3 regions of the Streptomyces sp. NPDC052301 genome follow, and region 1 is predicted to be linked to each of the others. Evidence: riboswitches for the same ligand, from Rfam matches in the RefSeq annotation. Region 1 holds a riboswitch; each other region holds the start of a gene.
What was found. A riboswitch is a leader RNA that binds a small molecule or an ion and turns the genes downstream of it on or off. The one in region 1 is predicted to bind cyclic di-AMP.
Positions count from the first base shown of each region.

Region 1 (3,201 bases):
CCCAGCCGGGCCGCCCGCTCGCGCAGCCGGAGCACGGGCAGGGTCGGGATGCCCTCGCGCAGGTCGGTGCCCGGGGTCTTGCCGGACTCGTGGGAGTCGGAGGCGATGTCCAGGACGTCGTCGGCGAGCTGGAAGGCGACCCCGAGCCGCTCACCGTACTGGGTGAGCACGTCGACGACCGTCTCGTCGGCGCCGGACATCATCGCGCCGAACCGGCACGACACCGCCACCAGCGAACCCGTCTTGCCACCGAGCACGTCCAGGTAGTGCTCGACCGGGTCACGGCCGTCCGAGGGACCCGCGGTCTCCAGGATCTGGCCGGTGACCAGCCGCTCGAACGCGAGGGCCTGCACCCGGACCGCCTCGGGGCCGAGGTCGGCGAGGATCTGGGAGGCGCGGGCGAAGAGGAAGTCACCGGTGAGGACCGCGACGGAGTTGCCCCAGCGGGTGTTGGCGCTGTCCACGCCGCGCCGCACGGCAGCCTCGTCCATGACGTCGTCGTGGTACAGCGTGGCGAGGTGGGTCAGCTCCACGACCACGGCCGACGGGACGACGCCCGGCGCGTAGGGGTCGCCGAACTGCGCCGCGAGCATCACGAGCAGCGGCCGGAACCGCTTCCCGCCGGCCCGTACGAGGTGCTGCGCGGCCTCCGTGATGAACGGGACCTCGCTCTTGGTGGCCTCGAGCAAGCCTTCCTCGACAGCCGCCAATCCGGCCTGGACATCGGCTTCCAGAGCCTGGTCCCGCACGCTCAGCCCGAACGGCCCGACGACGGTCACGAGGGGTCTCCTGTCTGCTGGTGTCTGCTGGCGATTACGCGGTTTGTCGATAGGTCGCTGCCCTCACTCAAGTCAGCGTATCCGGTCCTGTTTCGATCACCGATAGCGCCCACCGGTCCAGCCTGGGCGGTATCGGATCATGACCGTTATGTTTGCGATCGGATGGTAAGAACGGACATTTATCGACTTAACCCCACCCCATCCGCTTTGTCGCGTACCGGGGAGGCGAGCGGAGTAACGCGCACGCCACCCTCCGCACGGCCGAGACCACCGCCATGACGGCCGCCGCGACGACAGACATGACGACGGGCACCCCGCCAGGACAACGACGGGCACCTCGTCATGGGTTCCACCGCCGCCCGAACCGAGCGCAAATCGCCCGAATCCACCATGTCCGATTTGACGCATTTCGTTATTCCGTGAGTTGGGTCACGTGCTTCCGCCGGCGCCCCCGACCCCGCACCGCGACCCCTCCCTCCTTGCCCGGTCGGCGAGTTGAGGCTTGGCAAACGCAAAGGATCAAGTACCCCATACGGCACAGACCAAGGTCAAATGGGGCGTTGTGTGGATCCGCGACTTGTTCCGGACATGTGCTCTCGCATACGTTCCGGGCCGTCGGGCGGAACGCCGAATCCTGCCGCCGCCCGCATACCCATCCACGAACTCATTCCTACGGCAGGAGCGGGGGACCCAGGTAAGCGCCGGACCGGACGGCACACGTCGCGCCGGAACGGCTAGGGGTGAAGCCGTGCCTTCCCGGAAGGCACGGCCGGGCACCTCCCCGCCCGAACCCGACAGCTCACCTCGCAGGCGACGGAGAGGAACTTCCCCATGCCTGCTGCCGCTCAGCACCGCCGTGCCTGGCACAACCGCTTCACCCGCACCCTCGTCGTCGCCGGCACCGGTGCCGCCGTCCTCGCCCTGCCGCTCATCGGTGCGACCAGCGCCTCCGCCGCCACCCCGGCCGCCACGACGGTCTCCACCACCCCGGCCGGGTACCCGAACAACCTGGACGGCTGGATCCGCGAGTCCCTCGCGATCATGGCGGAGAAGGGCATCCCGGGCTCCTACAACGGCATCTACCGCAACATCATCCGGGAGTCCTCGGGCAACCCGAACGCCATCAACCTCTGGGACTCCAACGCCGCCAAGGGCATCCCGTCCAAGGGTCTGCTCCAGGTCATCGACCCGACGTTCAACGCGTACCACGTGGCCGGAACGTCGTTCAACATCTACGACCCGGTCGCGAACATCACCGCCGCCTGCAACTACGCGGCCGCCCGGTACGGGTCGATCGACAACGTGTTCGGCGCCTACTGACCGGCGGCGGCGCCGTCCGAACCGGTGCCGCCGGGCGATGGCCACAGGCTCCTACTGATATCCCGGTCAGTCGGTCGGGAACAGTCTTTCGAGGACGACGGCGATGCCGTCGTCCTCGTTCGACGAGGTGACCTCGTCGGCCACCGCCTTGAGTTCGGGGTGGGCGTTGGCCATGGCGACCCCGTGTCCGGCCCAGTCGAACATCGGGATGTCGTTGGGCATGTCGCCGAAGGCCAGCGCCCGACCGGGAGCGATGCCCAGCCGCTCGGCGGCCAGCGCCAGCCCGGTCGCCTTGGTCACCCCGCACGGCTGGAGTTCCACGGTTCCCGGCCCCGACATGGTGACCGTCGCCAGCGATCCCACCACCGCGCGCGCGAGGGTCGCCAGTGCGTCGTCGGACAGCGTGGCGTGGCGCAGCAGCACCTTGCTGATGGGCGCGCGCCACAGGTCGTCGCGCCGCCCGACCCGCACCGCCGGCAGGGTCGGGTGCGGCATCCGGTACCCGGGCTCGATGAGCGTCAGCCCGTCCACGCCGTCCTGGTCGACGGCCGCGTAGACCTGCCCCACCTCGGCCTCGATCTTGCCGAGCGCGGTCTCGGCCAGCTCCCGGTCCAGCCGCACCGACCAGAGCAGACGGTCGGTCGCGGCGTCGTAGACCTGTGCGCCCTGCCCGCACACCGCGAGCCCCCGGCAGCCGAGGCCGGCCAGCAGGGGTCGTACCCGCGGGGCCGGGCGGCCCGTCACCACCAGGTGGCGTGCACCGGCCCGCGCCACCCGCGCGAGCGCCGCGAGGGACCGTTCGGAGACGGTGTCGTCGCGGCGCAGCAGCGTCCCGTCCAGGTCGGTGGCGATCAGTGCGTACGCGGGGGTGGGTGCCATGATCAGAGAATACGGACACGCTGCCTGGCCGACTCACCTGTGATCGCGCGTACTTGTGTGCTGCCCGGCCCCAAGTGGTGCCCGGCTGCTCCCTGATGGGGGAGTCGGAGCGCGCGGACGCTCCTCGCCGTGGCGGCCGGCCGGCTGCAGCGCGGCGTGCAGGGCCGCCGTACGGGCGTGCACGCGCGCGCTGCGACCGTCGTTCCGGTCTTCCCCGGACGGT
Region 1 covers NZ_JBIUBE010000016.1:148,935-152,135, reverse strand. The annotation lists gene ACIHEJ_RS34330 (polyprenyl synthetase family protein) at 1-779, opposite strand, end outside; cyclic di-AMP (ydaO/yuaA leader) riboswitch at 1,431-1,605, shown strand; gene ACIHEJ_RS34325 (transglycosylase SLT domain-containing protein) at 1,611-2,099, shown strand; gene ACIHEJ_RS34320 (HAD family hydrolase) at 2,166-2,978, opposite strand.

Region 2 (3,201 bases), on a different contig from region 1:
CCCTCCCGCCGTGCCGCCAAGGAGCTCTCCAAGGAGCTGTTCCCGGCGGCCTCGCGCATGTCGCGCCCGCGCCAGGGCACCGAGGAGACCGTCGAGAAGATCGACGCCGCCGCCGTACGCGCCTTCTACGACCGGTACGTCCGCCCCGCCACGGGCACGGTGGTCGTGGTCGGCGACCTCACCGGGATCGACCTGGACGAGCTGCTCGGCGACACCCTGGGCGCCTGGACCGGCACCCCGGGCGAGCCCCGTCCCGTGCCGCCGGTGACCGCCGACGACACCGGGCGCGTGGTCGTCGTGGACCGTCCCGGCGCCGTCCAGACGCAGCTGCTCATCGGCCGGGTCGGGCCGGACCGGCACGACCGCGTGTGGCCCGCCCAGGTGCTCGGCACCTACTGTCTCGGCGGCACCCTCACCTCCCGCCTGGACCGCGTGCTGCGCGAGGAGAAGGGCTACACCTACGGCGTGCGCGCGTTCGGGCAGGTCATGCGGTCCGCCCCGGACGGCACCGGCGCCTCGATGCTCGCCATCAGCGGCTCCGTGGACACCCCGAACACCGGCCCCGCGCTGGACGACCTGTGGAAGGTGCTCCGCACCCTCGCGGCGGAGGGACTGACCGACGCCGAGCGGGACGTCGCCGTGCAGAACCTGGTCGGCGTGGCGCCGCTCAAGTACGAGACCGCGGCGGCCGTCGCGAGCACCCTGGCCGACCAGGTCGAGCAGCACCTGCCCGACGACTTCCAGGCGACGCTGTACCAGCAGCTGGCGGCGACGGGCACCGTCGAGGCCACCGCGGCAGTGGTGAACGCCTTCCCGGTGGACCGCCTGGTGACCGTCCTCGTCGGTGACGCAGCCCAGATCAAGGCGCCGGTCGAGGCCCTCGGCATCGGCGAAGTCACCGTCGTGGCCGCCGAGTAGCGTTCGTGACCGCCGGGCAGCGACAGGCACGGCGGCACGCACGCACACGCCGTACGCGCGCGTGGGCCCTGACGACCTACGGGTCGTCAGGGCCCTTGTCGTTCCACTCGCTTCCTCAGATGCCCGATTTGAGGCGGAGGTTGCCTGTCTGTGCTGTGGGATGCGCTACAAAACACCCGTTGCGTTTGAGGTCCGAGAGCCGCCCCGCTTAGCGTCGTCCGGGCTGTTCGTCAGGCAGTGCGCCGCACCCGCGGCACCGGACAGTCATCGCCGAGTCCCCGTACGGCGCGAGCCAGGGGAGCCGGGGACCCACCGTCCCTGGGGTGAATCGGGCGCCCGCGCGGAAGCGGGGGAGCCCGTAGGAGACCTTCCTGCTCCGAACCCGTCAGCTAACCCGGTAGGCGAGAGGGAAGGAAAGGACCAGCCACTTCATGGCGTTCATGTGCGCCACCGGGAAGCACCGCAAGCCCGGTCGGGTCAAGCGCACCACCGCTCAGGCGGCCGGTGTCGCAGCCCTCACCACCACCGGTGTCATCGGCACCCTCGCCGCCTCCCCGGCCCTCGCCGCCGAGAACTCCGCGGAGCAGACCGGCCTCACCCCGGTGCTCACCGTGAGCGACAACATCGCCGAGCACATCGACGCGCAGGCCGCCGCCCAGAAGCAGGCCGCCGAGCAGAAGGCCGCCGAGGAGGCCGCCGCCAAGGCCGCCGCCGAGAAGGCCAAGCAGGAGCGCGAGGCCCGGGTCCGTGCCGCCCGCGAGGCCGAGCGCAAGCGGCTGAACACCTTCGTCCCGCCGATAGCGCACTCCTACGTCTCCACCGGCTACGAGGCCAGCAGCTCCCTGTGGTCCTCCGGCCACCACACGGGCATCGACTTCCACGCCGCCAGCGGCACGGCCGTCCATGCGGTCGGCACCGGCACCGTCGTCTCCACGGGCTGGGGCGGCGCGTACGGCAACCAGATCGTGATCCGGATGGCCGACGGCATGTACACCCAGTACGGCCACCTGTCCTCCATCGGCGTCACGGTGGGCCAGCAGGTCACCCCCGGCCAGCAGATCGGCCTGTCCGGCGCGACCGGCAACGTCACCGGCCCGCACCTGCACTTCGAGGCGCGTACGACGCCCGACTACGGCTCCGACGTCGACCCCGTCGCCTACCTCCGCAAGCACGGTGTGAACGTCTGACCGACCGGACGGCGATCCGCCTGTACCTCTCCGAAGCCCCGGCTCACCGAGCCGGGGCTTCCGCCGTATTTTCGCCCTCTCCGTCAGGCCCGGTGTCCAAAAAATATCCATGGATTACGGCCCGCCGTCGGAAATTCCGGCTCATTGCAATAGAGTCACAGAACACGCGTCCATCGTCGACGTTTCACGGGGATTAAGGCGGAGGTCGGTCATGCGTATTCCGGCGCACTCGGTGTGCACGGCGATCCGGGACGACATCGTCGCCGGTGTCCATGAGCGCGGCAGCCGCCTCACCGAGGAAGTCCTGGCCCGTCGCTACGGCGTCTCACGCGTCCCCGTCCGCGAGGCCCTGCGCACCCTGGAGGCCGAGGGCTTCGTGGTGACCCGCCGGCACGCGGGCGCGTGCGTGGCCGAGCCGACCGAGCACGAGGCCGCCGACCTGATGGAGATGCGCCTGCTCCTGGAGCCGCTCGGTGCCGCCCGGGCCGCGCAACGGCGCACCGAGGCCCATCTGAAGGTGCTGCGCGGACTGGTCCGGCTCGGCCAGGAGCGCGCCAGGAGCGGCAACAGCGCCGATCTGCGGGCGCTGGGCGGCTGGTTCCACGAGACGCTCGCCCAGGCCTCCGGCAGCCCGTCGCTGACAGCGATGCTCACCCAACTGCGTCACAAGATCGCCTGGATGTACGCGGTGGAGGCGCCGCCGAGCCCCGTGGAGTCCTGGGCGGAGCACGGCGCGATCGTGGACGCGGTGGCGCGCGGCGACGGCGAGCGCGCGCGGGCGGTCACGGCCGTGCACACCGAGCGGGCGGCGGCCGCGCACCGGCTGCGCTTCCGCCGGGCCGCGGAGCGTGTGAGGACTTCGCAACACGCCGTAAACACGTCGGGTGGGCGGCATTAACACCGGCACCGTATACAAAGAGAAGGTATTCGGCGGCCGGATATTTCGCCGCCCTTTTCCTGCTGCCGTGAATTCGGTGACCGCAGGCTCTGTCGGCCTGCCCGTCCGTGCTTAATTCACCGACGGGCGTGAATACGCGAAAGCCGCGCCACCCGAAAAGGGTGACGCGGCTTCACGGTGTGACTCAGACGGTCTCGG
Region 2 covers NZ_JBIUBE010000010.1:164,323-167,523, reverse strand. The annotation lists gene ACIHEJ_RS27425 (M16 family metallopeptidase) at 1-918, shown strand, start outside; cyclic di-AMP (ydaO/yuaA leader) riboswitch at 1,177-1,337, shown strand; gene ACIHEJ_RS27420 (M23 family metallopeptidase) at 1,350-2,105, shown strand; gene ACIHEJ_RS27415 (GntR family transcriptional regulator) at 2,317-3,003, shown strand; gene ACIHEJ_RS27410 (HPr family phosphocarrier protein) at 3,188-3,201, opposite strand, start outside.
Region 2: it holds a riboswitch for cyclic di-AMP, as region 1 does, so the genes downstream of both, ACIHEJ_RS27420 (M23 family metallopeptidase) here and ACIHEJ_RS34325 (transglycosylase SLT domain-containing protein) in region 1, are expected to answer to the same signal.

Region 3 (3,201 bases), on a different contig from region 1:
GTGGAGCTGGCCACATGGCGGTTCGCCACCGAGCCGCTCGCCCTCGGCGGGCAGGACATCGCCCCCGGGGACCCGGTGCTCGTCGTCCTCGCGGCTGCCGACCGCGACCCGGCGCGGTTCGCCGACCCGGACGTCCTCGACCTCGGCCGTCGGGACAACCAGCACCTCGGGTACGGCCACGGCATCCACTACTGCCTCGGCGCGCCGCTCGCGCGGCTGGAGGGCCAGACCGCGCTCGCCACCCTGCTCACCCGCCTGCCCGACCTGCGGCTCGCCGTCGATCCGGCCGAGCTGCGCTGGCGCGGCGGCCTCATCATGCGGGGCCTGCGCACCCTGCCCGTGGAGTTCGCTCCGGCCCCCGACAGAGGGGTACGAGCGTAGACACGCCGGACGTTCAGCTCTGTGATCTTCACGTGATCTGTGCGGCATGAACTTGTGACAAGTGATCGTGTGCCGATACGTTCACCCATCAGCGCGGCGCAGGCATCATCCGTCGCGCCGTCCTGCCGTCGCACGAAAGGTTTCCGCATGCTCTCCGGGAACGGTCGTCACCGTCGCCCCCGTCAGGCTCCGGCACTCCTCGTCGCGGCCGGCGTGACCGGCTCCGCCATCGCCATCCCGCTCCTCGGCGCCGCGAGTGCCAACGCGGCCGACGGCACCACATGGGACAAGGTGGCCGAGTGCGAGAGCGGCGGCTCCTGGAGCGCCGACACCGGCAACGGCTACTACGGCGGTCTGCAGATCTCGCAGGCCGACTGGGACAAGTACGGCGGCACCCAGTACGCCGAGAGCGCCGACCGGGCCAGCCGGTCGCAGCAGATCGCCGTGGCCGAGAAGATCGTCGCCGACCAGGGCACCAAGCCCTGGGCGACCTGCGCCCTGCTCGCCGGGCTGACCTCGGACTCCGGGCCGGTCGACGTCGACACCGGCGTCGGGGGCTCCGGGGACACCGGCGGTGCCGGTGACTCCTCCGGCTCCGCCGGGAACTCCGACTCGTCCGGTCTGCCGGATCCGGGCTCCTCGTCCCCTTCCCGTTCCGACTCCAACTCCGGCTCCTCGCAGGGCTCCTCGCACTCCGAGGACTCCTCCGACTCGAGCGCCACGCCGACTCCCGGCCAGGGCGGGGACGCCGCCACGGACCCCGGCACCTCCAGCGGCTCGCACGGCACCGACACGCCCAAGTCCGACAAGTCCACCTCAAAGGGCACCGGGAACCCGCAGGGGGCCGAAAGCTCCCCCACGGTCGATCCCGGTAACGACGAATCGGACAATTCCCAGCAGCCCACCGGCTCCTGGAGTCTCGTCGACACCGGTGCTCTCGGCAGTGGTGGCCGCCACCGGGGCGAGAGTGCGGACGAAAGCGTGACAAACGGTCAGGAGGACCCCTCTTCTGGTCGTCACGCGTCCCGTCGGCCGGACACCTACACGGTCCGCGAGGGCGACTCCCTCGCCTCCATCGCCGACTCCCTTGACGTCGACGGCGGATGGCGCGCGCTCTACGCCCACAACAAGAAGGCCATCGGTGCCGACCCGGACCGTATCGCCGCCGGTCAGACCCTGGAAGTCGGGTCCTGATCGGGCGAAAAGCGGGGGGAGTTGACGTCCCACTTGGTCACTGATGTCCGGTTTGGTGAAAGTGTGGGATGAGTCTCAGAAGCCCTGATCGTCTTTGAATTTCCGTCGATCGCCTGTCTACGGTCGAGGCCGCTCGTCACCGCGAGCCCCGGCTGCCGCAACGCCGAATCCTGCCAGCGGCTGCCCGGGAACAGTCGTCGCGTCAAGCGCCGTAGGCAGGAGCGGGGGACCCAAGGTAGGCGCCGGGCCCAGCAGTTGAGCTGGTTCCGGCTAGGGGTGAAGCCGCGCCTCGCGAGAGCGGGAGCGCGGCCGGGCAACTCAACCGGCCCGAACCCGACAGCTCACCTCGCAGGCGTCGGTGAGGGGATCGATCCATGCTGTTTTCCGGCAAGGGCAAGCACCGTCGTCCGTCCAAGGCCGTCCGCGCCGTCGCGCTGGCCGGTGTCACCGGCGCCGCCGTCGCCGCCCCGCTGATGGCGGCCGGCAACGCCTCCGCCGCCACCGCCTCCGAGTGGGACGCGGTCGCCCGGTGCGAGTCCGGCGGCAACTGGTCCATCAACACCGGCAACGGCTACTACGGCGGTCTGCAGTTCTCCGCCTCCACCTGGGCCGCGTACGGCGGCACCGCCTACGCCCCGCGGGCCGACCAGGCCACCAAGGCGCAGCAGATCACCGTCGCCGAGAAGGTCCTCGCCGCGCAGGGCAAGGGTGCCTGGCCGGTCTGCGGCACGGGCCTGTCCGGCGCCGCCTACAACGGCTCCGCGCCCAGCACCTCCTCGAAGAGCACCGCGCCGAGCAGCACCACCCGCTCCACCGACCAGCAGGCCGCCACCCGCTCCACCGAGCGGACGGCCCCGTCGGCGAGCAAGACCGTCACCACCCCGACCGGCAAGAAGGTCAAGAAGGGCGACGGCGAGTACAAGGTGGTCAAGGGCGACACCCTCAGCACCATCGCCGTGAAGCACCACGTCCAGGGCGGCTGGAAGAAGCTCTTCGAGCTGAACAAGGACATCGTCGAGGACGCGAACCTCATCTACCCGGGCCAGCAGCTGCACCTGAAGTGACGAGCGGCCCACGGCCCTGCCCCGGGGCCCTCACGGCCTCGTCCCCCAACCTGGAGGCCTCGTGAGGGCCACCCCCGTCCCCCACGGGCTCCCCGCCCCGGCGCGTCTCCCCCGTACGCGCCGGGGCGGGGTTTTTGTTTGCCCATTCTTCAGCGGCGGCTCATCCGGGGGCCCCTTTGTTCCGTCCATGAACAATGGGTACCGTCTCTCTGTCCTTCCCTGTCCACGGGCCGGTCGGTCGGCTGGCCGATGGCCCTCGGACGGTTAGGCTCTAGTCGCAAGGCACCGCCGCAAGGCGCACCGCCCCGCACTTCCAGCGTCACATCCCAAGAAGGAGATGCTCGTGCCGTCCATCGACGTCGTCGTAGCCCGGGAAATCCTGGACTCCCGAGGCAACCCCACGGTCGAGGTCGAGGTCGGCCTCGACGACGGCAGCACGGGTCGTGCCGCCGTCCCGTCCGGCGCCTCCACCGGCGCCTTCGAGGCCATCGAGCTCCGCGACGGCGACCCGAACCGCTACCAGGGCAAGGGTGTCGAGAAGGCCGTCCTCGCCGTCATCGAG
Region 3 covers NZ_JBIUBE010000006.1:105,554-108,754, reverse strand. The annotation lists gene ACIHEJ_RS18200 (cytochrome P450) at 1-381, shown strand, start outside; gene ACIHEJ_RS18195 (transglycosylase family protein) at 529-1,575, shown strand; cyclic di-AMP (ydaO/yuaA leader) riboswitch at 1,773-1,945, shown strand; gene ACIHEJ_RS18190 (transglycosylase family protein) at 1,950-2,639, shown strand; gene eno (phosphopyruvate hydratase) at 2,977-3,201, shown strand, end outside.
Region 3: it holds a riboswitch for cyclic di-AMP, as region 1 does, so the genes downstream of both, ACIHEJ_RS18190 (transglycosylase family protein) here and ACIHEJ_RS34325 (transglycosylase SLT domain-containing protein) in region 1, are expected to answer to the same signal.